DNA from 3 places in the Tepidimonas sp. HKU78 genome. Region 2 is predicted to be linked to each of the others. Evidence: predicted binding sites of a transcription regulator. Region 2 holds the regulator's gene; each other region holds the start of a gene.
The links. The regulator HrcA, encoded in region 2, represses chaperone genes, less so after heat shock. The targets are predictions, from matches to a motif close to TTAGCACTCNNNNNNNNNGAGTGCTAA.
Positions count from the first base shown of each region.

Region 1: a site for HrcA is predicted at 5,580-5,606, ahead of rpoH (RNA polymerase sigma factor RpoH). Genes of this name have one in related genera too.
Region 3: a site for HrcA is predicted at 7,848-7,874, ahead of groES (co-chaperone GroES). Genes of this name have one in related genera too.

Region 1 is NZ_CP187547.1:13,963-24,407, reverse strand. Features, by position in the region: gene ACPYIS_RS00125 (branched-chain amino acid ABC transporter permease) at 1-284, shown strand, start outside; gene ACPYIS_RS00120 (ABC transporter permease subunit) at 310-1,410, shown strand; gene ACPYIS_RS00115 (ABC transporter ATP-binding protein) at 1,421-2,191, shown strand; gene ACPYIS_RS00110 (ABC transporter ATP-binding protein) at 2,193-2,921, shown strand; gene lysS (lysine--tRNA ligase) at 3,035-4,585, shown strand; gene rpoH (RNA polymerase sigma factor RpoH) at 4,601-5,551, opposite strand; gene ACPYIS_RS00095 (PQQ-dependent sugar dehydrogenase) at 5,753-6,064, shown strand; gene ACPYIS_RS00090 (hypothetical protein) at 6,046-6,348, shown strand; gene secA (preprotein translocase subunit SecA) at 6,538-9,294, shown strand; gene argJ (bifunctional glutamate N-acetyltransferase/amino-acid acetyltransferase ArgJ) at 9,312-10,445, shown strand, end outside.
Region 2 is NZ_CP187547.1:1,608,673-1,619,117, forward strand. Features, by position in the region: gene mutM (bifunctional DNA-formamidopyrimidine glycosylase/DNA-(apurinic or apyrimidinic site) lyase) at 1-389, shown strand, start outside; gene mutY (A/G-specific adenine glycosylase) at 395-1,474, shown strand; gene rapZ (RNase adapter RapZ) at 1,432-2,379, opposite strand; gene recN (DNA repair protein RecN) at 2,376-4,022, opposite strand; gene ACPYIS_RS08130 (NAD kinase) at 4,045-4,983, opposite strand; gene hrcA (heat-inducible transcriptional repressor HrcA) at 5,014-6,036, shown strand; gene rmuC (DNA recombination protein RmuC) at 6,062-7,543, opposite strand; tRNA gene ACPYIS_RS08145 (tRNA-Ile) at 7,636-7,712, shown strand; tRNA gene ACPYIS_RS08150 (tRNA-Arg) at 7,939-8,015, shown strand; gene aztA (zinc ABC transporter ATP-binding protein AztA) at 8,101-8,880, shown strand; gene ACPYIS_RS08160 (metal ABC transporter permease) at 8,864-9,754, shown strand; gene guaD (guanine deaminase) at 9,805-10,445, shown strand, end outside.
Region 3 is NZ_CP187547.1:218,096-228,540, forward strand. Features, by position in the region: gene ychF (redox-regulated ATPase YchF) at 1-1,020, opposite strand, end outside; gene ACPYIS_RS01125 (MOSC domain-containing protein) at 1,098-2,000, opposite strand; gene ACPYIS_RS01130 (FAD-dependent oxidoreductase) at 2,095-3,255, shown strand; gene ACPYIS_RS01135 (DsbC family protein) at 3,296-4,054, shown strand; gene ACPYIS_RS01140 (M61 family metallopeptidase) at 4,051-5,958, shown strand; gene ACPYIS_RS01145 (enoyl-CoA hydratase-related protein) at 5,912-6,730, opposite strand; gene ACPYIS_RS01150 (enoyl-CoA hydratase) at 6,848-7,639, shown strand; tRNA gene ACPYIS_RS01155 (tRNA-Met) at 7,686-7,762, shown strand; gene groES (co-chaperone GroES) at 7,942-8,232, shown strand; gene groL (chaperonin GroEL) at 8,290-9,924, shown strand; gene ACPYIS_RS01170 (hypothetical protein) at 10,028-10,264, opposite strand.

The sequences.
Region 1 (10,445 bases), 1.3 Mb from region 2:
GGGCGTCCAACTATGGCACGGTGCAGCATTCCATGGGCTTCATGCCGGGCCTCAAGGCGTTCGTTGCGGCCGTCTTTGGCGGTATTGGCAACTTGGCGGGGGCAGTCGTCGGCGGCATCTCGCTGGGCCTCATCGAGTCGCTCGGGGCGGGCTATCTGGGGCCGCTGACCGGCGGCTTTCTGGGCAGCCAGTACTCCGACATTTTCGCCTTCATCGTGCTGGCCATCGTGCTGATCTTCCGCCCCTCCGGCCTGCTGGGCGAGCGCGTGGCGGATCGTGCCTGACGTGGCCGCACGCAAGGAGATGAACATGAGTCAATCGAAAACCTCTACCAAGCTGATGGTGTTCGCGCTGGCGGCCGTTGGCCTGCTGGTGCTGCCGCTGCTGTTGCAAGCCACCGGCAGCAATTCGTGGGTGCGCATCGTCGACGTGGCGCTGCTGTACGTGATGCTGGCGTTGGGCCTCAATATCGTGGTGGGCTTCGCCGGCCTGCTTGATCTGGGCTTCATCGCGTTCTTCGCCGTCGGCGCCTACCTGTACGCCCTGCTCGCGTCGAGTCACTTGGCGGACAACTTTCCCGCCATCGCCGCGATGTTCCCCAACGGGCTGCACATCAGCTTCTGGATCGTGATCTTCCTGGCAGCGCTACTGGCGGGCTTGACGGGCCTGCTGTTGGGCTACCCGGTGCTCAAGCTGCGCGGTGACTATCTGGCGATCGTGACGCTGGGGTTCGGCGAGATCGTGCGTATCTTCATGCTCAATCTGGACCGCCCAATCAACATCACCAATGGGCCCAAGGGTATCGCGGGCGTCGATGCGGTGACGGTGTTCGGCCACAACATGGCGCAGCCGCTGCAGATGTCGCTCGGCGATTGGACCTTCACTTTCCAGTCGGTCACGATGTATTACTACTTGATTCTGTTCTTCGTGGTGCTGACGGTGGTGGTGGCGTATCGCTTGCAGGATTCGCGCATCGGCCGCGCCTGGATGGCGATTCGCGAGGATGAAATCGCCGCTAAGGCGATGGGCATCAACACGCGCAACCTGAAATTGGCGGCGTTTGGTACTAGCGCCACCTTCGGCGGCGTGGCCGGTGTGCTGTTTGCCTCGCTCATGCGTGGGGTCTATCCCGAGTCGTTCATCCTGATGGAGTCGGTGATGATCGTCGCGATGGTGGTGCTGGGGGGACTGGGCCACATCCCGGGCGTGATCTTGGGTGCGCTGTTGCTGGCGGGCTTGCCCGAGCTGCTGCGCCATATGGCGGGGCCGCTGCACCATCTGACCGACGGGCGGCTCGCGCCGGAGATCCTGCGTCAGCTGCTCATCGCGCTGGCCATGATCATCGTCATGCTGCTGCGCCCGCGCGGCCTGTGGCCCGCGCCCGAGCATGGCAAGTCGCTGAGCAAGTGAGGAGCCCGACATGACCGACACTATTCTCAAAGTCAGCGGCGTCTCCAAGCGCTTCGGCGGTCTGCAGGCGCTCTCGGACGTCGGCATCGAAATCAAGCGCGGCCAGGTCTATGGCCTGATCGGCCCCAACGGCGCGGGCAAGACGACGTTCTTCAACGTGCTGACCGGGCTGTACACGCCTGACAGCGGCACCTTCGAGCTCGACGGCAAACCGTACACCCCGACGGCGGTGCATGAAGTGGCCAAGGCGGGCATCGCGCGCACCTTTCAAAACATCCGCCTGTTTGCCGAAATGACCGTGCTCGAAAACGTCATGGTCGGCCGGCATGTGCGCACGCGCTCCAACATCATCGACGCCATCCTGCGCACGCCGCGCTTCAAGGGCGAAGAAAAAGCCATCGCCGAGCGAGCCATGGAGCTGCTGGAGTACGTGGGCATCGCCAAGTACGCCGACTACAAGGCGCGCACGCTGTCGTACGGCGACCAGCGGCGCCTCGAGATCGCGCGTGCGCTGGCGACGGACCCCAAGCTGATCGCGCTGGATGAACCGGCCGCGGGCATGAACGCCACCGAAAAGGTGCAGCTGCGCGAGCTGATCGACCGCATCCGCCACGACAACCGCACGATCCTGCTCATCGAGCACGACGTCAAGCTCGTCATGGGGCTGTGCGACCGCGTCACCGTGCTCGACTACGGCAAGCAGCTCGCCGAGGGCACACCGGCGGAGGTGCAGCGCAATCCCAAGGTCATCGAGGCCTACCTGGGCACCGGAGGACACTGAAATGGCCAATACCCTGCTCAAAGTCACGGGTCTGAAGGTTTCGTATGGCGGCATCAAGGCCGTCAAGGGTATCGATCTGGAGGTGCGCGAGGGCGAGCTGGTGACCCTGATCGGCTCCAACGGCGCGGGCAAGACCACGACCATGAAGGCCATCACCGGCATGTTGTTGGCCGAGGCCGGTGATATCACCTACCAGGGCCAGCCCATTCGCGGTATGGGTTCGTGGGACTTGGTCAAGCGCGGCCTGGCCATGGTGCCCGAGGGGCGAGGTGTGTTCACGCGCATGACCATCACCGAAAACCTGCTCATGGGCGCGTACGTGCGCGACGACAAGGCCGAGATCCAGCGTGACATCGACCGCATGTTCGAGCTGTTTCCGCGCCTGAAGGAGCGCCGTGACCAGCTCGCGGGCACCATGTCGGGCGGGGAGCAACAGATGCTGGCCATGGCACGCGCCCTCATGAGCCGGCCGAAGCTGCTGCTGCTCGACGAGCCGTCGATGGGCCTGTCGCCCATCATGGTGGACAAAATCTTCGAGGTGGTGCGCGACGTGCACGCGCAGGGCGTGACCGTGCTGTTGGTGGAGCAAAACGCTCGCCGCGCGCTGCAGGTGGCTGACCGGGGCTACGTCATGGACTCGGGCGAGATCATCATGGTCGGTGAGGCCAAAGCCATGCTGGACGACCCCAAGGTGCGCGCGGCGTACCTGGGCGAAGCCGCGATCGCCTGACACTCGGGGCTACGCAGCTGGGCACCCACCGACGGCGGGTCGATCCCGGGCGGAGCCTACAATCGAGGGTTTTGCGGTACCCACCGCAGGACCCTTTCTTTTCGTGCACAGCCATGACCGATCACGAGCATCGACCCCCCGCCGACGGCGCCAGCGAAAACCAGCTGATGGCCGAGCGCCGCGAAAAGCTGCAGGCGCTGCGCGCCGCCGCCGCGCAGGGGGCGGGGCCCGCGTTCCCCAACGACGTGCGTCCGCAACACACGGCCGAAGGGTTGCAGGCCGAATACGGCCACATGAGCAACGAGCTGCTCGAACCCCTGCAGGCGCGCGTGAGCGTCGCTGGGCGCATGATGCTCAAGCGCGTCATGGGAAAGGCCAGTTTTGCCACCATCCAGGACGCCTCGTTCGGCCCGACCGGGGGGCGCATCCAGCTCTACCTGACCAAGGATACACTGGGCGAGGCCACCTATGAAAGCTTCAAACACTGGGATCTCGGCGATATCCTGTACGCCGAAGGCACGGTGTTCAAGACGCGCACGGGCGAGCTCTCCATCAAGGCCGACCGCCTGCGCTTGATCGTCAAAAGCCTGCGCCCGCTGCCGGACAAGTTTCATGGGGTCCATGACCCGGAGCTCAAGGTCCGCCAGCGCTACGTCGACCTGATGACCGACGTCGCGGCTCGCCAGCGCTTCGTGGCGCGCAGCCAGGCCGTCACCGCGGTGCGCGACTTCATGGTGCAGCACGGCTTCCTGGAAGTCGAGACCCCCATGCTGCATCCCATTCCTGGCGGGGCCAACGCCAAGCCGTTCGTCACCCACCACAATGCGCTCGATCAGGACATGTACCTGCGCATCGCGCCGGAGCTGTACTTGAAGCGGCTGTTGGTGGGCGGGTTCGATCGCGTGTTCGAGATCAACCGCAACTTCCGCAACGAGGGGATCAGTGTGCGCCACAACCCCGAGTTCACCATGATGGAGTTCTACGCGGCGTACTGGAACCACGTGGACATGATGGCCTTCACCGAGCGGCTCATCCGGCACGTAGCGCACACCGTGTGCGGCAGCGGCCGGCTGGTCTACCAGGGGCGCGACGTGGACCTCGACGCCCCGTTCGAGCGCCTGACCATTCGCGAAGCCATCCTGCGCCACACCGACGCGGGCGAGCGCGTGGACGACCCGGATTGGTTGCGCGAGCAGTTGCGCCGCCTGGGGGTCGACCCCGTCAAGGAGCGGCTCGATCGCCGCAGCCTGCCCGGGCTGCAGGTGTTGTACTTCGAGGAGACGGTCGAGGACAAGCTCTGGCAGCCCACGTTTATCTGCAACCATCCGACCGAAATTTCGCCGCTGGCGCGGGCGAGCGACACCGACCCTAGCATCACCGAGCGCTTCGAGCTCTACATCACCGGGCGCGAGGTGGGCAACGGCTTTTCCGAGCTCAACGACCCCGAAGACCAAGCCGCCCGTTTTCACGCCCAGGTGGCCAACAAGGACGCGGGCGACGACGAGGCGATGTACTTCGACGCCGACTACATCCGCGCGCTGGAGTACGGCATGCCGCCGGCAGGCGGCTGTGGCATCGGCATCGACCGCCTGGTCATGCTGCTGACCGACAGCCCCAGCATCCGCGACGTGATTTTGTTCCCCGCGCTGCGGCGCGAGGAGTGAGGGGCCGGCCAGGGCTTAGGCGTACGCCTCCAACGCCTTGCGCAGCTTCTTGAGCGCCGCGGCCTCGATCTGGCGGATACGTTCGGCGCTGACGCCGAATTCCTCTGCCAGCTCGTGCAGCGTGGCGCCGCCGCTGCCATCGTCTTTGACCTGCAACCAGCGCGCCGTGACGATGCGCCGCGAACGCTCATCCAACTGGGCCAGCGCGTGCTCGATGCCTTCCGAGCTCAGGCGCTCGCGTTCGCGCGCCTCCAGCACCGCCGTCGGCTCGTGGCGCTGATCGGCCAGATACGCGATGGGGGCGTGGTGGTCTTCTTGGTCATCCTGCGGCAGCGGGTCGAGCGCGACGTCCGTGCCCGACAGGCGGGCTTCCATCTCGATCACGTCTTCGCGACGCACGTTCAATTCGCGGGCGACGGTGTCGATCTCGGCCTCCGTCAGGCGTTCGCGCCCCACGGCATCGTCATCGGCGTCGGCCTTGAAGCCGCGCTTGAGCGAGCGCAGGTTGAAAAACAGCTTGCGCTGCGCTTTGGTGGTGGCCACCTTGACCATGCGCCAGTTGCGCAGGATGAACTCGTGGATCTCCGCTTTGATCCAGTGCACCGCGTAGCTGACGAGTCGCACCCCCTGCGCGGGGTCGAAGCGCTTGACAGCCTTCATCAGGCCGATGTTGCCCTCCTGGATCAGGTCTGCCTGCGGCAGGCCGTATCCCAGGTACTGGCGCGAAATCGCCACCACCAGCCGCAGGTGCGACATGACCAGCTTGCCGGCGGCCTCCAAATCCTGTTGCTCGCGCCAGCGCCGGGCGCATTCGCGCTCCTCCTCCGCGCTGAGCATGGGGATCTGGTTGACGGCGCGGATGTAGGCATCCAGGTTGCCCAGCGGTGGCAACACGAGCGCGCGGCTCGACCACGAGGCGGCCGGCAGCGTCTGGGTGGCCGGGGCGAGGGCAAGCGTCGTGGACATGGGATCTCCTCTCCTGTGGGTTTCCATATTAGCACTCTCTTTGATCGAGTGCCAGTCGTCCAAGTTCCCCAAGCGATGGGCGCGATGCCCAACATCCCGCCAGGGAAATGCCGCTGCCCGGGCTTGACGCCCCACCGCCATTCGGCGACGCTGCGCCCATGGCAGTGATCTGGCGTTTTTTGGGTTGGGCAGCAGACGCCCGTGCGTGGCGTGGCGTGGGCCGCTGAGCGCTGGCTTGGCTGGCTCTATTTCTGTTTTGCCGAGCCCGGCGCGGACGGAGAGGGCAACGCGACCGCGCTGGCGCGCGCGGTGCTGGCACCCGATGCGACCCGCTTGCAGGAGGTGCAGGTCATCTTTCGGCAGCGGCCACGGCACGAGGGCCGATTGCACTTTGGCTACCGCATCGTGGAGGCGCCGGACGGCTGCTGCGGTTGTTGCCAGCGCCCTGACCGGCTTAGAGACCACACGCGGCGCTGCGCGTACACTTGGTGGATATGTCCCGAAATGTCCTGACCTTGCAACAGGCGGTGCGCGCGCACCCGGTGCTGGCCGATGTGGCCGAGCGCGCCTGGGCCTCGCGCCGCCTGTTACAGCGCGTGGCCGTGCATTTGCCCCCGGCGCTGCGGCCCTTGGTGACGGCGGGTCCGCTGGAGGAAGGTGTGTGGTGCCTGCTGGCGGCCAATCCATCGGTGGCGGCCAAGGTGCGCCAGCTCACCCCTGTGCTGCTGGCGGCGGCGCGTGCGGCCAATGCCGAGGTGCAGGTGCTGCAGGTGCGCGTGGCGGGCCGATCGACATAGCCGCGCCGGCAGGGCGCCGGCAGGTTCCACGGTGCGACTTGCTACAGGGCTACAATGGCCATATGACTGACCCGGGGCGCCGCTGTGCCGCGGGCTCGGTATCGGTTGCGCGCCGCCGTGGGCGGGGTGGCGACCTCGTCATCGTTTTCTTTGAGCCGCACGCCTGGCGGGCCGTGCGGTGGGGTTTGTATGGCCATCCCTTTTCTGACCAAGATTTTCGGCAGCCGCAACGATCGGCTGCTCAAGAGCTACCGCAAGACGGTCGAGCGCATCAATGCGCTGGAAGCCTCGTACGCCATGCTGACGGACGAGCAACTGCAGGCCAAGACGGCCGAGTTCCGCCAGCGGCTGGCCAATGGCGAGTCACTCGATGCGCTGCTGCCAGAGGCATTCGCCACCGTGCGCGAGGCGAGCAAGCGCGTCATGAAGATGCGCCACTTCGACGTGCAGCTCATCGGCGGCATCGCGTTGCACCAGGGCAAGATCGCCGAGATGCGCACCGGTGAGGGCAAGACGCTGACGGCGACACTGCCGGTGTACCTGAACGCGCTGACCGGCAAGGGCGTGCATGTGGTCACCGTCAACGACTACTTGGCCAACCGCGACGCGCAGTGGATGGGCAAGCTCTACCAGTGGTTGGGGCTGAGCGTCGGGGTCAATTTGCCGTTGATGTCGCGCGAGCAAAAGCAAGCCGCCTACGCTGCCGACATCACCTACGGCACCAACAACGAATACGGCTTCGACTACTTGCGCGACAACATGGTCTATGAGGCGCGCGACCGCGTTCAGCGCGGGCTGCACTACGCCATCGTGGACGAGGTGGATTCGATCCTGATCGACGAGGCGCGCACGCCGCTCATCATCAGCGGCCAGGCCGAGGACCACACCGAGCTGTACCAAAAGATCAAAACCCTGGTGCCGCACCTGAAGCGCCAGATCGGCGAGGCCGACCCGCGCACAGGCGAAGGCGTGATCGAGCCGGGCGACTTCACGGTCGATGAGAAGTCGCACCAAATCCACCTGACCGAGCAAGGCCACGAGCGGGCCGAGGAATTGCTCACACAAGCTGGCCTGCTGCCCGCGGGGGCATCGCTGTACGACCCGTCCCATATCACGCTGCTGCACCATTTGGTGACGGCGCTCAAGGCGCAGCATCTGTACCACCGCGACCAGCACTACGTGGTGCAAAACGGCGAGGTGGTGATCGTCGACGAGTTCACGGGCCGGCTGATGGTGGGTCGGCGCTGGAGCGATGGCCTGCACCAGGCAGTGGAGGCCAAGGAGGGCGTGGCCATCCAGCCCGAAAACCAGACGCTGGCGTCGATCACGTTCCAAAACTATTTCCGCCTGTACGAGAAACTGGCCGGCATGACCGGCACCGCCGACACCGAAGCCTACGAGTTTCAGGAGATTTATGGGCTAGAGACGGTGGTCATCCCGCCCAACAAGCCCAGCCAGCGGCGCGACGAGCAAGACCGGGTCTACAAGACGGTGGCGGAGAAGTACCAAGCCGTCATCGCCGACATCCGGGAGTGCCACCAACGCGGCCAGCCGGTGCTGGTGGGCACGTCCTCGATCGAAAACTCCGAGCTGCTGTCGCAAATGCTGCGCCGCGAGGGCCTGCCACACGAGGTGCTCAATGCCAAGCAGCACGCGCGCGAGGCCGAAATCATCGCGCAGGCGGGCCGCCCGGGTGCGATCACCATCGCCACCAACATGGCTGGGCGCGGCACCGACATCGTGCTCGGGGGTAACCTGGAGAAGATGATCGCCGCCGTCGAGGCCGACCCGGCGCTGGACGAGGCGGCCAAGCGCCAGCGCATCGAGCAATTGACCGCCCAGTGGCAAGCCGACCATGAGAAGGTCAAGGCGCTGGGGGGGTTGCGCATCATCGGTACCGAGCGCCACGAGAGCCGTCGCATCGACAACCAGTTGCGCGGGCGTGCCGGGCGCCAGGGCGACCCCGGATCGTCACGCTTTTACCTGTCGTTGGATGATCCGCTCATGCGTATCTTCGCGGGCGACCGGGTGCGCGCGATCATGGACCGCCTCAAGATGCCCGAGGGCGAGGCGATCGAGGCCGGCATCGTCACGCGCAGCATCGAAAGTGCGCAGCGCAAGGTCGAGGCGCGCAACTTCGACATCCGCAAGCAGTTACTGGAATACGACGACGTCGCCAACGACCAGCGCAAGGTCATCTACCAGCAGCGCAACGACATCATCGACGCCGTGGACCTGTCAGCCCAAGTGGCCGCGCTGCGCGAAGGGTGTCTCACCGACCTGGTGCGGCAGTACGTGCCGGCCGGCAGCGTGGAAGAGCAGTGGGACCTGCCCGGCCTGCAGCGCGCATTGGCCGAGGATTACGGCCTGACGCTGGACTTGGTGGGCGAGCTGCAGCGCGCCGAGGCGATGGACGACGAGGACATCGTGCGGCGCGTGGTCGAGGCTGCGCACGCGGCCTACGAGGCCAAGGTGGCGCAGGCGGGGCGCGCGGCGTTCACACCGTTCGAGCGTGTCGTGCTGCTGCAAACCCTCGACAGCCACTGGCGCGACCATCTGGCGGCGCTGGACTACCTGCGCCAGGGCATCCACCTGCGCGGCTACGCGCAAAAGCAGCCCAAGCAGGAGTACAAGCGCGAGGCGTTCCAGCTCTTTGCCCAGATGCTCGACGCGGTGCGCGACGAGGTCACGCGCATCCTGATGAACGTTAAAGTGCAGTCGCCCGAGCAGGTCAGCGACGCGGCGCAGCAGCTCGAGCAGCACGCCGAGCGGCTGAGCAACGTGACCTACACCGCGCCCACCGAGACCGGCGAAGCCGAGACCACCGCCGACCAGGGCCTGCTGAGCCAGCCGGCGGCCCCCGCCGTGCCGCGTGTCGGGCGCAACGACCCCTGCCCGTGTGGCAGTGGCAAGAAGTACAAGCATTGCCACGGTAAGCTCAGCTGAGTGGCAGGAGTCGACCCATGGCCGTCAATTGGACCGCCCCTGATCCCCAGACCTTGCTGCCCGTGGCGGGCGTGCGCCTGGGGGTGACCGAAGCCGGTGTGCGCAAAGCCCACCGCAAGGACCTCACGGTCGTGCTGCTCGACCCCGGCACCGCGGTGGGCGGCGTATTCACCCGCAACCGTTACTGCGCCGCGCCCGTCCAGGTGTGCCGTGACCATCTGGCCGCAGGGGTGGGCATCCGTGCGCTGGTCATCAACACCGGCTGCGCCAACGCGGGCACAGGGGAGCAAGGGCTGATCGACGCGCGCACCGTGTGCATCGCGCTGGCGCAAAAGCTCGACCTGGCGCCCGAGGAGATCCTGCCCTTTTCCACCGGCGTGATCATGGAGCCGCTGCCGGTGCAGCGCATCGTCGATGGGCTGGGCGCGGCCATCGCCGACGCGGCCGCCGACGGCGCCCACTGGCTGCGCGCGGCCGAGGGCATCATGACCACCGACACCGTGCCCAAGGCGGCCAGCGCGCGGGCCACCGTCGCGGGTGTGCCGGTGGCGGTGACGGGTATCGCCAAAGGGGCGGGCATGATTCGGCCGAATATGGCCACCATGCTGGGGTTCGTGGCCACCGATGCGGCTGTGGCCCCTGACTTGGTGCCGGAGCTGACGCGGCGCGTGGCCGACGCATCGTTCAATCGCATCACGGTCGATGGCGATACCTCGACCAACGACTCGTTCATCGTGATGGCCACGGGGCGTGCGGGCAACCCGCCCGTTGTGTCCCTGGACAGCCCGAACGGACAGGCGCTGCTGGCGGCGCTGACCGACGTGGCGCGTACACTGGCGCACGCCATCGTGCGCGATGGCGAAGGCGCGACCAAATTCATCACGGTGCGCGTCGAAGGCGGGCGCGATGCCGACGAGTGCCTGAAGGTGGCGTATGCGATCGCGCACTCGCCACTGGTCAAGACGGCATTCTTTGCCAGCGACCCCAACCTGGGCCGGATCCTGGCCGCGGTTGGCTACGCCGGCATCGATGACCTGGACCAGAGCCGCATCGAGCTGTTCTTGGACGACGTGCACGTGGTCACGCGCGGGGGGCGTCACCCAGGCTACCGCGAGGAAGACGGCGCGCGCGTGATGCAGCAGAGCGAAATC
Region 2 (10,445 bases):
TGCGTTTTCATGCCGCGTTGCGCCGGCGGCGCGCAGCCATCAAGAGCGTGCTGCTGGCCGGCGACGTGGTGGTGGGCGTGGGCAACATCTACGCCAGCGAAGCCCTGTTTTTGGCGGGCATCCGTCCGACTACGCCCGCGATGCGCATCAGCCGCGCGCGGGCCCAGCGACTGCATGCGGCGATCCGGCAGGTGCTGCAACGCGCGCTGGCCGTGGGGGGCAGCACGCTGCGGGATTTTCGCGCTGACGGGCAGGATGGGCACTTTCAGCTCGAGACGTGGGTCTATGGCCGCGCGGGCCAGCCGTGCCGAATCTGTGGTCAACCGATTCGTGTGATGCGTCAAGGGCAGCGCTCGACGTACTACTGCGCACATTGTCAGACGCGCTGAAACCCATGGATTTTTTTTCGCGCGTGGTGGCCTGGCAGCGCGTGCATGGCCGCCGGGGGCTGCCGTGGCAAGGCAGCCGCGACCCTTATCGAGTCTGGCTGTCCGAAGTGATGCTACAGCAGACGCAAGTCGCCACCGTGCTGCGCTATTACGAGCGTTTCTTGCAGCGTTTTCCAGACGTGTACACGCTCGCCGCCGCGTCGCTGGACGAGGTGTTGGCGCTCTGGAGCGGCCTGGGCTACTACAGCCGCGCGCGCCACTTGCATGCGTGTGCAAAGGCTGTGGTGCAACACCATGGCGGGGTGTTTCCTGCGACGGCCGATGCGCTGGCGACGCTGCCAGGCATCGGGCCATCCACGGCAGCTGCCATCGCCGCGTTTTGCTGGGGTGAGCGCCGCTCGATCCTGGACGGCAACGTGCGGCGGGTGCTGGCACGCGTGTGGGCCGATGCAGGCCCGGACGCGGCCGCGCATCGGTGGTGGTGGAACACCGCGCAGGCGCTGGTGCCCGCCGATGCGTCGGCCGATGACATGGCGGCGTACACGCAGGGCTTGATGGATCTGGGCGCGACGGTGTGTACCCGAACACGGCCGCGCTGTGCCGATTGCCCTGTGGCCACGCTATGCGCAGGCCACGCCAGCGGCGAGCCGACCCGCTGGCCGGCGCGCACGCCCCGTCCGGCGCGCCGCACCGAGACCTGGTGGCTGCCCCTGTATGTGCGCGCGGATGGCGCCTGGTGGCTGCAACGTCGCCCGGCGCGTGGTATTTGGGCCGGGTTGTGGTCGCCGCCCGTGCTGCGCGAGGAGGCGGGGCTGCGCGCCTGGTTGGCGTCGCATCCCGACGTGCGTGCGCAGTGGGCACCGGTCATCGACCACGCGCTGACGCACCGCGACCTGCGTTTGCAGCCCGTGTGCTGCCGTGTGCCGCTGGCCGATGCGGCGGTGGCACCCAATGCGCCGGGCGTGCTGCCCGACCAGGGGGCATGGTGGGTCCCGGCTGACGCGTTTGCGCTCGGCTTGCCAGCTCCGGTGCGTGCGTGGCTTCAGGCGCTGGGGGCGGGTGAGCGCACGTCCAGCTCGCGGTGACGGCGCTGCACCGACCACTGGGGAGCGAAGTGCGCGGCCAGCCGCTCGACCAGATAGACCGAGCGGTGCTGCCCGCCGGTGCAGCCGATGGCCACCGTGACGTAGCTGCGGTGATCGCGCACCAGGCGCGGCAGCCAATGCTCCAGAAAGCGGGTGATGTGCGTGCGCATCTCGGCGACCTCGGGTTCGGCCTCCAGATAGGCTGCCACCGCCGGGTCCAGCCCCGTCAGGGGCCGCAGTGCGGGATCGTAGTGGGGGTTGGGCAGCATGCGCACGTCGAACACGAAGTCGGCGTCCATCGGCACGCCACGTTTGAAGGCGAACGATTCGAACACCAGCGCCAGCGGCGCGGGGGTGCGCACCAGCAGCGACTTGACTTCGGTGCGCAACTGGGCAGCCTTGAGCTGGCTGGTGTCGATGACCAGGGCCCCTTCGCGCAGCGGTGCCAGCAACTCGCGCTCCAGCGCCAGTGCATCGACCAGCGCGCGTCGCTGGTCGGCGCTGTGGCGCACCGACAGCGGGTGCATGCGCCGCGTCTCGGAGTAGCGGCGGATCAGCACGTCGTCGCTGGCATCCAGAAACAGGATGGTGAGCGCCATGTCGCGCTCGCGCAGCGCGGCCAGCCGCTGCGGCAAGCCCGGCAGCGACGCGGCGCTGCGCACGTCGATCGCCACGGCCACCCGCTCGGCGTGGTGGCTGCGCTCGACGTCGATGAACGCCTCCAGCAGCTCCGGCGGCAGGTTGTCCACGCAGTAAAAGCCCGAGTCCTCCAACGCATGCAGGGCCACGGATTTGCCCGACCCCGACATGCCGGTGATGAGCACGAGCTGCAGCGGCCCACCCGCGGCAGGCGTCGTCTGCGGGGCGGCGTCGGCGTTGGGCGTGGGCTGGGTCGGTGGGTTCATGGCTGCAGCAGCTCCCGTGCGTGGGCCAGTGAGGTCTCCGAGCCGCTGCCGCCCAACATGCGCGCCAGCTCCTGGACGCGCGCGTCACCCTCCAGCGGCGTGACCAGGCTGACCGTGGCGCCGCCCTCGCGTGTCTTGCTCACGTGCAGGTGGTGATGGGCGCACGCGGCCACCTGGGGGAGGTGGGTGACAGCCAATACCTGGCGGTCGCCGCCTAACCGCGCCATCAACTGGCCCACCGTGTGCGCCACGGCACCGCCAATACCGCTGTCGATCTCGTCGAAGATCAGTGTGGGAGCCTCACCCAACTGGCTGGTGACGACCGCGATCGCGAGTGCGATGCGCGACAACTCACCGCCCGAGGCCACTTTGCCCACCGGGCGCGGCGTGGTGCCCGCGTGCCCTGCGACCAAAAACTCCACGCGCTCCAGCCCGCTGGCCTGCGGCTCGGGCAGCGGCTCCAGCCGCACCTCGAAGCGGCCACCGGCCATGCCCAAGCCTTGCATCGCCTCGGTGATGGCTGCGCCTAGCCTCGCGGCAGCGGGCTGCCGCGCTTGGGAGACGGCCTGCGCCTGCGCCAGGAAAGCGGCACGCGCCCGCTCAGCGCTGGCGCGCAGCGCATCCAGATCGGCTGCGCGTTGCAGCTCGCGCAGGCGGGCCTGCCAGTCCTGCCAGCGCTGGTGCAGCTCTTGCGGTGGGCAGCGGTAGCGGCGTGCCAGCGCCAGCCAGCGCGACAGGCGCTCGTCCAGGGCCGCCAGCGCGGCCGGGTCCAGTTCGGTGTGCGCGGCGTGGTGCTGCAAGTCGCGGCAGGCGTCGCTCACCTGGTCGAGTGCTTGCTGCAGCACGTCGGCCAGCTCGGCATAGCGGGGTTCGATGTGCGCCTGCTCGCGCAGCGCGTGGATGGCGCGACCCATCAGCCCGCTGGCGTTGATCTCGTCGCCGTCCAGCGCGGCCAGCGCGCTCTGCGCGGCGTCGATCAGCGTTTGCGCGTGCGCCAGCCGGGCGTGCTGGCGGTTGAGTTCGTCCCACTCGTCCGCCCCGGGCGCGAGCCGCGCCACCTCGTCGATTTGCCACTGCAGCCGCTCGCGTTCGGCGTCGCGCGTGGCTTGGCCCGCGATGGCGGCCTCCAGCGCCGCCTCGGCGCTGCGCCAGTCCAACCACGCCGCTTGCAGGGCCGAGGTGTCCAGCCGGGCGTAGCGGTCTAGCAAGTCGCGCACGCGGTCCGCCCGCGTCAGGCTCTGCCACGCGTGCTGGCCGTGGATGTCCACCAGGTATTCCCCCAGCGCCCGCAGCTGGGCGGCGGTGGCCGGGCTGCCGTGGATCCAGGCGCGGCTGCGGCCTTGCGCATCGACGGTGCGGCGCAGCAACACGGGTTCGCCCGCGGCCACCTCGAACCCCTGTTCGCGCAGCCAATCGAGGGCAGCGCGCGGCACGTCGAACTCACCTGCCACCTCGGCGCGCGCCGCGCCCTCACGCACCACGTGCGCTTCCGCGCGTCCGCCCAACAGCAGTTGGAGCGCATCGATCAGGATCGACTTGCCCGCTCCGGTTTCCCCGGTCAGGGCCGTGAATCCGGGGCCCAATTCCAGATCCAACGAGCGCACGATGACGAAGTCGCGTACCGCCAGCCGCAGCCAGCTCATGCCTCGGTCTCCTTGACGGGGGTCATGTGGCAACCCCTTCGTTCCAGTGCAGCTTGCGCCGCAGGGTATCGAAGTAGCTCCAGCCCACCGGGTGCAGCAGCCGCAGCGTGTGCACCGAGCGCCGTACCACAATGCGGTCGCCCGGCAGCAGGCTGGTAAACGTTTGCATGTCGAAGTGCGCGCTGGGTTCGCGTCCGGCGACCACTTCGATCACGATCTCGCCGTCGCTGGGCAGCACGATGGGGCGGTTGGACAGCGTGTGCGGCGCGATCGGCACCATCACCCAGCCGGCGATCGCGGGGTGCAACAGGGGGCCACCGGCCGACAGGGCGTAGGCGGTGGAACCCGTGGGCGAGGCGATGATGAGCCCATCGGCGCGCTGGTTGGCCACAAAGTGGCCATCGACCTCGACGCGCAGCTCGACCATGCTGGGGGCACCCCCTCGGTTGACCACCACGTCGTTCATGGCGATGGTCTCGAACACGCCATGCCCATCGCGCCAGACGCCGGCGTGCATGAGGGTGCGGCGCTCTTCCTCGTAAGCCCCGCGCAGCATGGGATGCAGGATGTCGGCGAACCGATCGAACGGAATGTCGGTGATGAACCCAAGCCGCCCCTGGTTGATTCCGATGAGGGGTACACCATAAGGCCCCAACTGGCGGCCGATGCCCAGCATGGTGCCATCACCCCCGACGACCAGTGCCAGGTCACAATGCGCGCCGATGCCCGCAACGTCGCGCGTGCCATCCCCCAGCGGGCCGATGTGGTGCGCCGTCTCTCGCTCCAGCGTCACCTCGCACCCTTGGTCGTGCAAAAAGTGCACGACCTGCTCCAGGGCCTCGCGGCTGCCACTGGCGTGGTATTTGCCCACCAGGGCCACGCGCTCAAAGCGCAACGCAGCACTGCCGTCCACGGACGCGACGGGCGATGCGGGCTGCACGGTGGGCGGTTTCATGCTCAAATTACAACACGAGAAAGCGACGGTGCCATGATGTTAGACGAGCGTTCCAAATTGCTGCTCAAGGCGTTGGTCGAGCGCTACATAGCGGACGGCCAGCCGGTGGGCTCGCGCACGCTGTCCAAGGCGGCCGGGCTCGATCTGTCGCCCGCAACGATCCGCAACGTGATGAGCGACCTGGAGGACTTGGGGCTGGTGGCCAGTCCCCACACCTCGGCCGGGCGCGTGCCGACACCGCGCGGCTACCGCTATTTCGTGGACACGATGCTGACCGTGCGGCGCGCCGAGCTGCCCACCATCGACGCCCTGCCCGCGCCGGCGTTGGCGGCCGACCAGCCGCGCCAAGTGCTCAGCCAGGCGGCGCAGCTACTGTCGCAGCTGTCGCACTTCGTGGGCGTGGTGCGGGTGCCGCGGCGGTCGGCCGTGTTTCGGCACATCGAATTTCTGCGTCTGTCGGAGCGCCGCGTGCTCGTTATTCTGGTCTCGCCCGACGGGGAGGTGCAAAACCGCATCCTGCACCCCCAGACGGAATTTACCCAAGATCAGCTGCAGTCGGCGGCCAACTACCTGAATGCGCACTACGCCGGGCTGGCGCTCGACGAGGTGCGTGCGCGCCTGCGCGACGAGGTGGATACCCTGCGCGGCGAGATTGCGGGGCTGATGGTCAAGGCGGTGGAGGCCGGCAGCGAGGCGGCCCAGACGGACGAGGTGGTGATCGCGGGCGAGCGCAACCTGCTGGAGGTCGACGACTTTGCGCGCGACATGAGCAATCTGCGTAAGCTGTTCGATTTGTTCGAGCAAAAAACCCAGGTCATGCGGCTGCTGGACATCTCGGCCCAGGCCGACGGGGTGAGCATTTTCATCGGTGGCGACAGCCAGGTGGTGCCATACGAAGAGCTCTCGGTGGTCAGCGCGCCGTATGAAGTCGACGGCCAAGTCGTGGGTACCTTGGGCGTCATCGGCCCGCAGCGCATGCCCTACGACCGCATGATCCAAATCGTCGACATTACCGCCAAGCTGGTCGGGCAAGCGCTCAGTCAGGGTCGGGGGGAGTGATCGCGCGAAGCCATTAGCAGTCTGCTCAGGCGGTATCGTCGTCCACTGCCAGCCAGTCGGTCGCGTCCAGTCCGGAGGGTGCGTCGGCTGGCAGCGCCTCCACGCCCCGCAGGCGGCGCTCGATGGCGCGTGTGCGCACGCCGATGTCGTCGAACTTGCGCGCCGCCTGGTCGATCGATTTGCGCGTGGCGTCGATGATCTGGCCGAATTTGCCAAACTCGGTCTTGACGCTGGCCAGGATGGCCCACACCTCGGACGAGCGCTTCTCGATCGCCAGCGTGCGAAAGCCCAGCCGCAGGCTGTTGAGCATGGCGGCCAACGTCGTGGGCCCTGCCAGCACGACGCGGCATTCGTTTTGTAGCGTCTCGACCATGCCGGGGATGCGGCAAGCCTCGGCGAACAGCCCCTCGGTGGGCAGGAACAGGATCGCGAAGTCAGTGGTCTTGGGGGGGTTGAGGTATTTTTCGCGGATTTTGCGCGCCTCGGCCTTGAGCGCACTGGCAAACGCCTGCGTCGCCCGGGCGATCGTGTCTTTGTCACCGCTGTCGTGCGCGTCCAGCAGCCGCTGATAGTCCTCCACCGGGTACTTGGAGTCGATCGGCAGCCACACCGTCTCCTGGTCGTGGCGCCCCGGCATCTTGATTGCGAACTCGACCAGCTCGTTGCTGCCCTCGACGGTGCGCACGTTGCGCTCGTATTGTTCGACGGTCAAGAGGCTGTCGATGAGCGCGCCCAGTTGCACCTCGCCCCACGTGCCGCGTGCGCGTACGTTGGTCATGACGCGCTTGAGGTCGCCCACGCTACCGGCCAGTTGCTTCATCTCGCCCAGGCCGGCGTGCACCTGCTCCAGCCGTTCGCTCACCAAGCGGAAGGAATCGCCCAGGCGCTGCTCCAGCGTGGCGTGTAGTTTTTCGTCGACGGTGCGGCGCATCTCCTCCAGCTTGGTGGTGTTGTCGGCTTGGATGGCCGCCAGCCGCTCGTTGAGCGCGGCACGCAGCTGCTCCGAGTTGTGCTGTGCCCCCTGCACCATCGCCTGCAACTGCTGTGCCACCGAATCCTGCAGCGCGGCAAACTGTCGGTGCATCAGGCCGCCCGTTGCTTCGAGCTGGTCCTTCAGGGCCTGCGACATCGCGCCCAACTGGGCGGAGACGTCGCGCTTGAGCGCTTCCAGCGTGGTCTGTGTGGCCTGCCCCAGTTCCTGTCGACCTTGGCGCGCTTCTTCCACGGTGCGGTCGAGTTTGGCGTCGAGCGTCTGGCGCGATGCCTCCAGCCGCTCGGCCGTGGCCGCCGTGAACTCATCGAGCCGGGTGTGCAGCCGCTCCACCCCGGCGTCGAGCCGGGCGCCCGTCTGCAGCAGCGCCTGCATTTGCTGCTCCAGCAGCCCCAGGCGGGCCGCCAAGTCGGCCGGTGTCTCGAAGCGCGGCCGACGCAGCAGCAGCACGAGCAGCAAAGCCACACCCAGCAGGCCCAGCCCGACGGCGGCCAGCAGCAAGGATTCGTTGGTCATGTCGGCATCCTCCCCAAGGGTCGATCCGCAAGCATAGCGCGTAAAGCGTGCCCACTGGCCGTCGCCGCCCCGTACAATGCAGGCCTCCGCTGGGGCCGTTAGCTCAGTTGGTCAGAGCAGGGGACTCATAATCCCTTGGTCGCAGGTTCGAGCCCTGCACGGCCTACCAGGAAAATCAATGGGTGACGCGGCTTTCCCCAAAGTTGTACCCGCGGCGCACGTGGGTTGCTTTGGGATGTGTAGACACGGTGTAGGAAGCACTTTCAGTGTCCGCACCGGACCGGTTGTCGGCTCAGAGTGTCATTCAGCCAGACACCGCATGGCCAGTCGGTCAGTAGCGGCGTCGACAATGTCAGGAACGTCCCAAAACTGGTGTATACTGCAGGCTTCAGTAAGCGGCTGTAGCTCAGTTGGATAGAGTACTTGGCTACGAACCAAGGGGTCGTGGGTTCGAATCCTGCCAGCCGCGCCAAACATGCAAGGCCAGTCCAATGGACTGGCCTTTTTTCCGTGGTGCGCCCGGTTGGGGTGTCCCACTGCGGGTGCCCAGGACGTCCATGCCCTATCCGGCCGACATCGAACTGCGTGACCTGACCGCTGGGTATGAGCGTCACCCGGCGGTGCACCACGTCAGCCTGCGCTGGCGACGCGGCGACTTGGCCGCCGTGGTGGGCCCGAACGGTGCGGGCAAGTCCACCTTGCTCAAATGCGTGGCGGGGCGGCTGCGCCCGATGCGCGGGCGTGTGACCGGGGTTTCGCCCCATCAGGTCGCGTATTTGCCGCAGATCAGTGAGGTGGACCGGTCGTTCCCTGTGACCGTTGCCGAGCTGGTATTGATGGGCCTGTGGCATGAGCTGGGCGTCTGGCGGCGCCCCACGCTGGTGCAGCGCCAGCGGGTGCAGCAGGCGATCGAGGCCGTGGGTCTGCAAGGCTTCGAGCGGCGCACGCTCGACACACTCTCCGGTGGGCAGTTTCAGCGCACGCTGTTTGCGCGCCTGATGCTGCAAGATGCGCCCGTGGTATTGCTCGACGAGCCCTTTACTGGGGTGGACGCGCGCACGCTGGAAGATTTGGTGTGTGTGCTGCAGCGCTGGCACGAGGCCGGGCGTACCGTGATCGCGGTGCTGCACGATGTGGCGCTGGTGCGTGCGGTTTTTCCGACCACGACGCTGCTGGCGCGCGAGCTGGTGGCGCACGGGCCCACCCAGGCCGTGCTGACCGAAGCCAACCTGCTGCGCGCGCGCCGCTTGCAGGAGGCGTTCGACGAGCAGGCGGAGCTGTGCGACGTGTCCGAGCCCAACGCTGCCGAGGAGTCCTCGCATGCTCACCGGCATTGAGGGGCTGATGGGTTGGCTGGGCGCGGCCACGGGGTTGGAGTTCGGCTTCATGCAGCGCGCCGCGCTGGGGTGCGTGCTGCTGGCGCTGGGCGCGGCGCCCGTGGGGGTTTTTTTGATGCTGCGCCGCATGAGCCTGATGGGCGATGCGATGTCGCACGCCATCTTGCCCGGTGCGGCCATCGGTTATTGGTTGGCCGGGCTGTCGCTGCCCGCGATGACCGCTGGCGGCATCGTGGGCGGGCTGGTGGTCGCGGCTGCCGCCGGCGTGGTGGCGCGCCACACGGTGATACGCGAAGACGCTGCGCTGGCCACGTTTTATCTCACCTCGCTGGCGCTGGGGGTGTTGATCCTGTCGGTACGCGGCACGCAAATCGACCTGCTGCACGTGTTGTTCGGTTCGGTGCTGGCGCTGGAGGCGTCGGTGCTGGGGCTGCTGGCGGCAGTGGCGGCGTTGACGCTGGTGGGGTTGGCCGGGCTGTGGCGGCCGCTGGTCATGGAGTGTGTCGATCCGGCGTTTTTGCGCGGCGTCAGCCGTTGGGGGGCGGCGGCGCACCACGGGTTTCTGGCGCTGGTGGTGATCAATCTGGTCGCGGCCTTCCATGCCTTGGGCACGTTGATGGCGGTGGCCATGATGGTGTTGCCTGCCGCGGCGGCGCGGTTTTGGTTTCGGCGCTTGCAGCCGCTACTGGTGGCAGCGGTGCTGATGGCGGCCGTCTTGTCGCTGCTGGGGCTGTGGCTGTCGTACCGCACCGACTGGCCCACCAGTCCCACCATCGTGCTGTTGCTGGGGGCATGGTACGGCGTGTCGATGCTAGTGGGGCCATACGGCTGGTGGCGCCAGCAGCATGTGCCGCAGCGCCATCTTAAGGGGTGAATCGATGCGATGTCACGCCCATGCCGCGCGAAGCGGCTAAGCTAGGCGCCATGCAAGCATGGCATGGTGCAATCCTTTGGTTCGATCCGCACACGGACGAGCCGCATGTTCACTTCGAGCCCGACGGTTGGCTGGTCACCGCAGCCGACGCCGACGGGGTGCAGCGCGTGGTGGCGGTCGGACCGGCCGATGCCCTGCGCGCGGCGTATCCGGACGCTGCCGTGACCGACTGTCGCGGCTGCTTGATCGCGCCCGGCTTCATCGACCTGCACATCCACTACCCGCAAACGGACGTCATCGGCTCGCCCGCCGACGGCCTGTTGCCGTGGCTGGAGCGCTATACCTTCCCGCACGAGGCTCGGTTCGCCGACGCGGATCATGCGGCCGAGGTCGCGCGCTTTTTCGTCGACGAGCTGCTGCGCCACGGCGTCACCACGGCGCTGGCCTTTGCCACCTCGCACCCGGTGTCGGTGGACGCGCTGCTGATCGAAGCGGGCGCGCGGGGCTTGCGCTGTATCGCGGGCAAGGTGCTGCAGGACCGCCACAGCCCCGACGGCGTGCGCGACGAGACCGAGCGCTCGCTGGCCGATACCGAGGCGCTGATCGCGCGTTGGCACGGGCGTGGGCGGCTGGGTTATGCCATCACGCCGCGCTTTGCGCCCAGTTGCAGCGATGCGCAGCTGCGCGGCGC
Region 3 (10,445 bases), 1.4 Mb from region 2:
CGCCTCCTTGGCGCCTTGCTCGCCCCGAAAGCGGATGAAATCCTCGAAGGCGATCGTCTGCGCGCGGATGAAGCCGCGCTCGAAGTCGGAGTGGATCACGCCCGCCGCCTGCGGGGCGGTGGCGCCGATCGGTATCGTCCAGGCGCGCACTTCTTTTTCGCCCGCGGTGAAGTAGGTCTGCAGCCCTAACAACTGGTAGGCCGCGCGGATGAGGCGGTTCAGGCCCGGCTCCTGCAGCCCCAGCTCGCGCAAAAACTCGGCGCGGTCGGCGTCGTCCATGTCGGCCAGCTCGGCCTCGATCTTGGCGCAGATGGCCACCACCGGCGCGCCCTGGCGCTGGGCATAGTCGCGCAGCTGGTCCAGGAAAGGGTTGTTCTCGAAGCCGTCCTCGGCCACATTGCCGACGAACATCGCGGGTTTGGCCGTGATCAGGCACAGCGGCTTGAGCAGCGCCCGCTCTTCGTCGGTCAAGTCCATCACGCGCACAGGGCGGCCTTCGTCCAATACGGCGCGCGCACGGCCCAGCACGGCCACCATCTTGGCCGCCTCCTTGTCGTTGCCACTCTTGGCGGCCTTTTGGTAGCGCTGCAGGGCTTTGTCCACCGTGCCCAGGTCGGCCAGGCACAGCTCGGTTTGGATGACCTCGATATCGGCGATCGGGTCCACCCGGCCGGCCACGTGCACGATGTTGGGGTCATCGAAGCAGCGTACCACGTTGATGATGGCGTCCGTCTCCCGGATGTGCGACAGGAACTGGTTGCCCAGCCCCTCGCCCTGGCTGGCACCGGCGACCAAGCCCGCGATGTCCACGAATTCGACGATCGCGGGCACCACACGCTGGGGCTTGACGATGGCGGCGAGCTGCTGCAGGCGCGGGTCGGGCACCTCGACCACGCCCACGTTGGGCTCGATGGTGCAAAACGGATAGTTCTCGGCCGCGATGCCCGCTTTGGTCAGGGCGTTGAACAGGGTGGACTTGCCAACGTTGGGCAGGCCCACGATGCCGCATTGGAGGCTCATGGCAAAAAGCGAAAGGGTGACGGGCAGGACGGCGCTTGGGCGCCGACAAAGGGTGGCATTCTACCGGCGACGCCGCTTCACCAGGCCCCCCAGTGGCCATTGGCACGCATGCCTTCGTGCAGCATCTGCCCGACGCCCCGGCGCACGATGGCGTTCATGCCGAAGGTGACCGCGCCCATCAGCCGCCGATCCTGCCGGTAGGTGTGCAGCACCGGGCTCAGACGCCCGTCCGGCACGCCGGTGGCCGGATCGACGTCGGGGATGCTGCAGCGCGCACACGGCTTGACGAGTTGCAGCGTCGCCAGCGGCGCGCCGACCGGGACGCCGTCGGCCGAGAAATCGATGCGCTCGATGCGATCCTCGTCATGCGGATACACGCCACCGATCACCAGATTGGCGCGCAGGCGCTCGATGCCCACGGGCGGCTCGCCGCGCGCGGCCAGACGCTCGTTCAAATCGTCCAGCGACGCCTGCGACACCACCAGCAGCGGGTAGCCGTCACTGAAGGTGTTGGGCGCCTCGATGCCCCCCGTCCAGCGGTAGGACGACAGGCGCCGCTCGTCGGGGTCGAAGCGCACCAGCCGCAGCGGCCCCATCCCGGGCGGCAGATCGTCGCCCAGGAAATCCGTGAACCACTGTGCCGCAGCATCGCCCATGTCGAACGCGTCCACCGTGTCATCCCAGACGCGCACGCGGCACGGCGCTTCGGCCGCATCCAGCGCCACGTGCAGGGACAGCATGCCGGGCGCGCGCAGCTCCAGCCGCCCCAGGCGCAGCCGCGGCTGCACCAGCGCCATGCGCGGCAGCTCGCGTTGCGAGACGAACTCGCCGTCCGCGTCCACCACCATCCAGGTGCGGTCCCACTCCAAGCCGGTGTCGAGCAGCTCGACCGTGCGCAGGCGAATCCCGGCGCACGACTTGACCGGATAGATCCAGATTTGCTCCAGCGTCAGCGGCAGGGTGGTGGTGGCGGCATTCATGGGACGGCGGGGCTCGCGAAACAGGGTCAAACCCCATTGTGCCCAAGGTCGGCGCGGACGGCACGCAGCGGCAGTGCGCGCCTACAATGACCCCATGACCAAAACCTATGACGTCGCGATCCTGGGGGGCGGCATCGTCGGCCGCACGCTGGCACTGCTGCTGGCCCGTGAGCGGCTGCGGGTGGCGCTGGTCGAGCGCGCGCCCCCAGCGGGCGGCGCCACCCCCGACATCCGAGCCTACGCGCTCAACGCCGCCTCGCGCGCTTTGCTCGAGTCGGTGCGCGCGTGGCCGACCGACGAGCGCGCCGCCACGCCAGTGCACCACATGTGGGTGGCCGACGCCGATGCGCCGCCGCTCGTGCCCGTTACCGATGCAGCGGCGGCCGTGCGCTTCGACACCGACGGCGGCGCACCACTGGCCTGGATCGTGGACGTGCCGGTGCTGGAGGAGACGCTGGCGCAGGCGCTGGCGTATCAGCCGGGCATCGAGCGGCTCGTCGGCGACGGCAGCCAGCGGCCGCGCGCGGCGTTGACCGTGATCTGCGAGGGCCGACGCAGCGCCACCCGCGCGGCCGAAGGCTTCGCCTACGACACGCGCCCGTATCCGCACACCGCGATCGCCGCCCGGCTGCGCTGCGAGCGCCCGCACGGGGCCGTGGCGCGGCAGTGGTTTCGCGACGATGAGATCCTGGCGCTGCTGCCGCTGGACGGGACGCAGGGGCACACCGTCGCCCTGGTGTGGTCGGTGCCGCACGCGCGTGCGGCCGAGCGGCTGGCCTGGCCCGCCGAGGCACTGGCGCAGGCGGTGCAAGACGCCTGCGGCGGCGCGCTGGGTGCGATGCAGCTCGAAGGCCAGCCCGCGGGCTGGGCGCTGGAGCTGTCCATCGCCCGCCCTTGGGTACGCCCGGGCCTGGCGCTGGCAGGCGACGCCGCCCACGCCATGCACCCATTGGCCGGGCAGGGCCTCAACGTCGGGCTGGGCGACGTGGCCGAGCTGGCGCGCGTGCTGCGCGAGCGCGAGTACTGGCGCTCCCTGGGTGACTGGCGGCTGCTGCGGCGCTACGAGCGTGCACGCGCCGCGCCCGTGGCGGCCATGCTGCTGGCCACCGACACGCTGTACGGCCTGTTCGGCCACCCCGACGAGCGGCTGGCCACGCTGCGCCGCTGGGGCCTGCGCGCGGTGGACCGGCTGGAACCGATCAAACGCTGGTTCATCCAACAGGCAGCGGGGCAACCCGTCGCCCCCCACCCCTGAACGGCGCCCAGTATTCGCGCCCTCCTCCGAGAACGTCCACATGATCCGTCTTTCGTCTCTTGCGTCGCCCCCCGTTTTGGCTGCCGGGCTGCTGGGCATCGCGCTGCTGGCCCCGGCCGCGCACGCCAACGAGGCCCTCATCCGCAAAAACCTGAGCGAGCGTCTGCCCAACCTGCCCCGCATCGACGAAGTGCGCCCCACCCCGATGCGCGGTCTGTTCGAGGTCCGGCTCAACGGCACCGACCTGCTCTACACCGACGCCGAGGGCAACTACCTGATCCAGGGCGTGCTCATCGACACCCGCGCCCGCGTCAACCTGACCGAGGAGCGGCTGGACAAGCTCACCGCCATCGCCTTCGACGACCTGCCGCTCAAGGACGCGTTCACGGTCGTGCGCGGCAACGGCCAGCGCAAACTGGCCGTCTTTGCCGACCCCAACTGCGGCTTCTGCAAGCGCTTCGAGCGCGACCTGGCCAAGCTCGACAACGTCACCATCCACACCTTTCTGTACCCGGTGCTGGGCAAGGATTCCGAGCAAAAGTCGCGTGCCATCTGGTGCGCCAAAGACCGCGCCAAGGCTTGGGACGACTGGATGCAGCGCAGCGTGGTGCCCCCCGAGCCCAAGGCGGACGCCAAGTGTGACACGACGGCCCTGGAACGCAATCTCGCCTTTGGGCAAAAATACCGCATCACCGGCACGCCCACCACCATCCTGGCCAACGGCACGCGCGTGCCCGGCGCGGTGGGGCTGGACCGCCTGGAACCCCTGCTGGCGCAAGCCAGCGCTGCCGGCAAATGAGCCGCGACGCCGCGCGCACGGCAGCCGCCCTCCGCTACACGGTGGAAGTGGCCGACGCCCACGCCCACCTGTGGCGTGTGACGTTGGTAGTCGACCACCCCGCGCCGTGCCAGCGTGTGAGCCTGCCGGTGTGGATCCCGGGCAGCTATTTGGTGCGCGAATTCGCCCAACACCTGCTGTCCCTGCGCGCCACCGCGGACGGTCGGCCCGTTGCCCTGCGCGCTCTGGACAAAAACACCTGGCAGGCCGAGTTGGACGACGGCGCAGCGACGCTGGAGCTGACGGCCGAGGTCTATGCTTTCGACCCCTCGGTGCGCACCGCGTACCTGGACGCGCAGCGCGGCTTCTTCAACCCCACCAGCCTGTGCCTGCGCGTGCATGGCCGCGAAGACGAGCCGCACACGCTGACGCTGCGGCCCAACCGCTGGACACGCGGCTGGCGCGTGGCCACGGCGCTGCGGCCGCTGCCCAGCGGCCGCACCCGGCACGCGGCCTCCGCCCGCTGGCGCTGGGCCGAGGGCGATGGGTTCGGCCCCTACTGGGCCGCCGGCTACGACGAACTGGCCGACAGCCCGGTGGCGATGGGCGACTTCTGGTGCGGCGACTTCACGGTGCGCGGCGTACCGCACCGATTCGTGGTCAGCGGCGCACCCGCCGGGTTCGACGGCGAGCGGCTGCTGCGCGACACCGCCCATATCTGCGAGGCCGCCATGACTTTGTGGCATGGCCCGCGCGGCACTCCGCCCATCGACCGTTACGTTTTCCTGCTGCAGGCCACGCACGACGGCTACGGCGGCCTGGAACACCGCCACAGCACCGCGTTGGTGTGTGCACGCACCGACCTGCCCCTGCAGCCGCTGCCCGATCAGCCTGCCTCGACCGCGCTGCGCGCCAGCGACGGCTACACCACGCTACTGGGACTGATCAGCCACGAATACTTTCACACCTGGAACGTCAAGCGGCTGCGCCCGCGCGAGTTCACCCGCTACGACTACGACCGCGAAAACCACACCGAGCTGCTGTGGTTTTTCGAAGGCTTCACGAGCTACTACGACGACCTGTTGCTGCTGCGCGCGGGCCTCATCGACGCCCCGACCCACCTGCAGCTGCTGGCCAAGACGATCAACCAAGTGCTGCAAACCCCCGGCCGCCACGTGCAAAGCGTGGCGCAGGCCAGTTGGGACGCCTGGATCAAATACTACCGCGTGCAGGAAAACACACCCAACGCCACCGTCAGCTACTACACCAAGGGGGCCCTGGTGGCGCTGTGTCTGGACCTGACGCTGCGCGCCGAGGGCCGCGCCACGTTGGACGACGTGATGCGCGCGCTGTGGCAGCGTTGTGACGGCGGCCCCATGCGCGAAGCTGACCTGCGCACCGTGCTGCGCCAACTGGCCGCACGCCGCCTGGACGCCGAACTGGACGCCTGGGTCCACGGCACCGACGAGCTGCCGCTGCGGCCACTGCTGGAGCGTGGCGGCATACGCTGGCAGGAAGAACCCGCCCCACTCGCCCAGCAACTGGGCGTGCGTGTGGACGAGAGCCAGGGCGTGCGGCTGCGCAACGTGCTGCGTGGCAGTGCCGCCGAAGCGGCGGGCATGGCCGCCGGCGACGAGTGGCTGGCCGTCGAGCGCGCCCGGGAGGTCTGGCGCGTGCGCCGGCTCGACGACGTCGCGCTGCACGCCCGCGGATTGACCGCCGGTGAGCCGCTGACGGCCTGGGTGGTGCGCGATGGCCGCGTGCTGCGCTGCACGCTGAGTTGGCCACCACCGGCCGTGGCGGTGCAGCTGCTGCCCGGCGCCGATAGCCGCCACCCCCTCATGGGGCCGGGCACGCGACCGCCTGCCGCTGCGCGGCCTACTCGCCGCGGAACTGCGGCGCGCGCTTCTGCAAGAAAGCGGTGACACCCTCCACGTAATCGTGCGTGCGACCGAGCGCCGACTGAAGGTCGCGCTCGACCTCGAGCTGCTGCTCGAACGAGCGCTGCAGCGCGCCGCGCAGCAAATGGCGCGTGGCCACCAGCGCGCGCGTGGGCATGGCCGCCAGCCGCTCGGCCAGCGCCAGCGCCGCCGCCAGCGGGTCGTCGGCCACGTCCCAAATCAAACCCCAGTCTTTGGCTTGCTGGGCGGACAACTTGTCCCCCAGCAAGGCCAGACCCATGGCACGCGCCAAGCCCAGGCGCTCCACGGTCAGCCAACTGCCCCCCGCATCCGGAATCAGCCCGATTTTGCTGAACGCCTGTACGAAGCTGGCGTGCGGCGCGGCAATCGTGAGGTCGCAGGTCAGCGCCAGCGACACCCCCGCCCCTGCGGCCACGCCGTTGACCGCGGCCACCGTCGGCACGCGCAGGTTCATCAGCGCGCGCGCGCTGGGATTGAAACATTCGTCGATCACCGGCCCCGGGTTGGCGCGCTCCATCTGTTCGGGGCCAGGCGTGAAGTCCAGCTCCGATAAGTCCAGCCCGGCGCAAAAGCCACGCCCCGCGCCGGTGAGCACCAGCGCGCGCAGGCTGCGGTCGGCCTCGACCTCGGCCAGCGCCTGCTGAAACGCGCGGTGCATGGAACGGGTGAAGCTGTTGAGTGCCTGCGGGCGATTCAGCGTGAGCAGCGCGACCGCGCCGCGGCGCTCGAAGCGGATCTCGTCGGCCGGGGGCGTCTCGGCAAGCGTCGTGGTCATCCATCGTCTCCTCTGGTTAGGGGGCAAGCACGGCGGGCAGCTTGCGCTACAGTCGCTGCGTCACACCCCATCTCGATTTCGTTTTCCATTGTGCCACCCCGTCCCGAGGACTCCCACATGAGCGAGACCACCCCCACCTACGAAACCCTGCTGATCCACACCGAAGGCCCGGTCGGCGTCATCACGCTCAACCGGCCCAAGCAGCTCAACGCGCTCAACGACCAGCTCATGACCGAGTTGGGCCAGGCGCTCAAGGCGTTCGACGCCGACGACGCCATCGGCTGCATCGTGCTGACCGGCAGCGAAAAGGCCTTCGCCGCCGGCGCCGACATTGCCGCCATGGCGCGCTACACCTTCTCGGACGTCTACGGCAGCGAGTACATCACCCGCAACTGGGAGGCGCTGCGCCACGTGCGCAAGCCGGTCATCGCAGCCGTCGCCGGCTTCGCCCTGGGTGGCGGCTGTGAGGTCGCCATGATGTGCGACATCATCATCGCTGCCGACAACGCGCGCTTTGGCCAGCCCGAGGTCAAGATCGGCGTCATCCCGGGCGCCGGCGGCACGCAGCGGCTGCCGCGCGCGATCGGCAAGTCCAAGGCCATGGAGCTGGCGCTGACGGGCCGCATGATGGATGCCGCTGAAGCCGAGCGTGCCGGGCTGGTGAGCCGCGTCGTGCCGCTGGACAAGCTGATGGACGAGGCGATGGCGATGGCGCTGTCGATCGCGGCCATGCCCCGGCTGGCCGTGCTGGCGGCCAAGGAAGCCATCAACCGCGCCTTCGAGGGGTCGCTGGCCGACGGCTTGGCGTTCGAGCGCCGCATGTTCCACGCCATGTTCGCCACCGAAGACCAAAAAGAAGGCATGGCCGCCTTCCTGGAGAAGCGCACGCCGCAGTTCCGCCACCGCTGACGGCCACGGCAGCCGGTTGGTTTTTCGCTATAATGCGGCCCTCGTTGGCGCTTTAGCTCAGCCGGTTAGAGCGACGGAATCATAATCCGCAGGTCCGGGGTTCGAATCCCTGAAGCGCCACCAAGAATGCTCCCAAGCCCGCCCGAGTGCGGGCTTTTTTGTTGCCCCGCGCAGCCCCCCTTGAAAACACGTCGCCAAGGCCCTATCATTAGCACTCGTCAGCGGTGAGTGCTAACACACGGCATCCGCCGCTCGCTCTTCCTCTTCTACTTCCTCTCATCGTCCTTTCGACAGGAGATCGCATGAAACTTCGTCCTCTCGCCGATCGCGTGATCGTCAAGCGTCTAGAAAACGAGACCAAGACCGCCTCGGGCATCGTGATCCCGGACAACGCGGCCGAGAAGCCCGATCAAGGCGAAGTGCTGGCCGTCGGTCCCGGCAAGACCAACGACAAGGGCGAGACCAAGCCCCTGAGCGTCAAGGTCGGTGACCGCGTGCTGTTCGGCAAGTACAGCGGCCAAACCGTCAAGGTCGACGGCGAAGAGCTGCTGGTCATGAAGGAAGACGACCTGTTTGCCGTCATCGAGAAGTGATCCCGACCCCCGTGGTCTGACGTCCATCACTCACTCATTTGCAAAGGAATCTGAACTATGGCAGCCAAAGACGTGGTTTTCGGCGCTGATGCGCGCCATCGCATGGTCGAGGGTGTGAACATCCTGGCCAACGCCGTCAAAGTGACCCTGGGCCCCAAGGGCCGCAACGTGGTGCTCGAGCGCTCGTTCGGCGCCCCCACCGTGACCAAGGACGGTGTGTCGGTCGCCAAGGAAATCGAGCTCAAGGACAAGCTGCAGAACATGGGCGCCCAGATGGTCAAGGAAGTGGCGTCCAAGACCAGCGACAACGCTGGTGACGGCACCACCACCGCGACCGTGCTGGCCCAGGCCATCGTGCGTGAGGGCATGAAGTACGTCGCCGCTGGCATGAACCCGATGGACCTCAAGCGCGGCATCGACAAGGCCGTCGAGGCGCTGGTGGCCGAGCTCAAGAAGATCAGCAAGCCCACCACCACCAGCAAGGAAATCGCCCAGGTCGGCGCCATCTCGGCCAACAGCGACGAGTCGATCGGCCAGATCATCGCCGATGCGATGGACAAGGTCGGCAAGGAAGGCGTGATCACCGTCGAAGACGGCAAGAGCCTGCAAAACGAGCTGGATGTCGTCGAAGGCATGCAGTTCGACCGCGGCTATCTGTCGCCCTACTTCATCAACAACCCGGACAAGCAGGTCTGCGTGCTGGAGAACCCGTACGTCCTGCTGCACGACAAGAAGATCAGCAACATTCGCGACCTGCTGCCCGCGCTGGAGCAAGTGGCCAAGGCCGGCCGTCCGCTGCTGATCATTGCCGAGGACGTCGAAGGCGAGGCGCTGGCCACGCTGGTGGTCAACACCATCCGCGGCATCCTGAAGGTGTGCGCGGTCAAGGCCCCGGGCTTCGGCGATCGCCGCAAGGCCATGCTGGAGGACATCGCCATCCTGACCGGCGGCAAGGTCATCGCCGAAGAAGTTGGCCTCACGCTCGAGAAAGTCACGCTGGCTGACCTGGGTCAGGCCAAGCGCGTCGAAGTGGCCAAGGAAAACACCACCATCATCGACGGCGCGGGCAAGGCCGAGGACATCGAGGCGCGCGTCAAGCAGATCCGCGTGCAGATCGAAGAAGCCACCAGCGATTACGACCGCGAGAAGCTGCAAGAGCGCGTGGCCAAGCTGGCCGGCGGTGTGGCGGTGATCAAGGTGGGGGCGGCCACCGAGGTCGAAATGAAGGAGAAGAAGGCCCGTGTCGAAGACGCGCTGCACGCCACCCGTGCCGCAGTCGAAGAGGGCATCGTGCCCGGCGGTGGCGTGGCGCTGCTGCGCGCCCGTCAGGCCGTGGGTGAGCTCAAGGGCGCCAACCCCGATCAAGACGCGGGTATCAAACTGGTGATGAAGGCCGTCGAAGCGCCCCTGCGCGAGATCGTGGCCAACGCCGGTGGCGAGCCCTCGGTCGTGATCAACAAAGTGCTCGAAGGCAAGGGCAACTTCGGCTTCAACGCCGCCAACGACACCTATGGCGACATGATCGAGATGGGTATTCTGGACCCGACCAAGGTGACCCGCACCGCGCTGCAAAACGCGGCGTCGGTGGCTGGCCTGATGCTGACCACCGAGTGCATGGTTGCCGAAACGCCCAAGGCCGAAACCCCGGCGCCGGCTGGCGGCGGCATGGGCGGCATGGGTATGGACATGTGAGCAGCCGACCACGGCACATCACATCCTGACCACTCGCGGGGGCGATGCCCCCGGCGAGTCGGCAAAAAACCCGCTGGGGACGTTTCCGCCTCAGCGGGTTTTTTCATGGCCGGCTGGCGACACCGATCGCGCGGTCATCGATACCGCGGTCGTTCAACAGGGCCCGGACCTCGCGCTCATACGCCTGCAACCGGGACACGGCGCGGGCGCGTTGCTCGGGTGTGGCCTGCCGCTCGTGCCAATCGGCCAACCAGCGGCACCCTGCACGCCACAGTGCATCCTGGTAGGCGGCGAGTTCGGGATCGGGCGAGCGCCAGGTGCGCGCCCACAGCACGCGCACCAGCGGCGTTGCGCGGCATCCAGCCGGGCATGCCAGTGGCCAGTCCTTGCCATCGTTGCAGCAGTTCCACGATCGCGGGCAGTTGCTCCGCCCGATACCATGCATGCCAGCGACGCCGCCCCCCAAGGGCACAGGCCAACGCCAGCGCCCTCGCGAACGGGTTGACTTCGGGGTCGCGGCG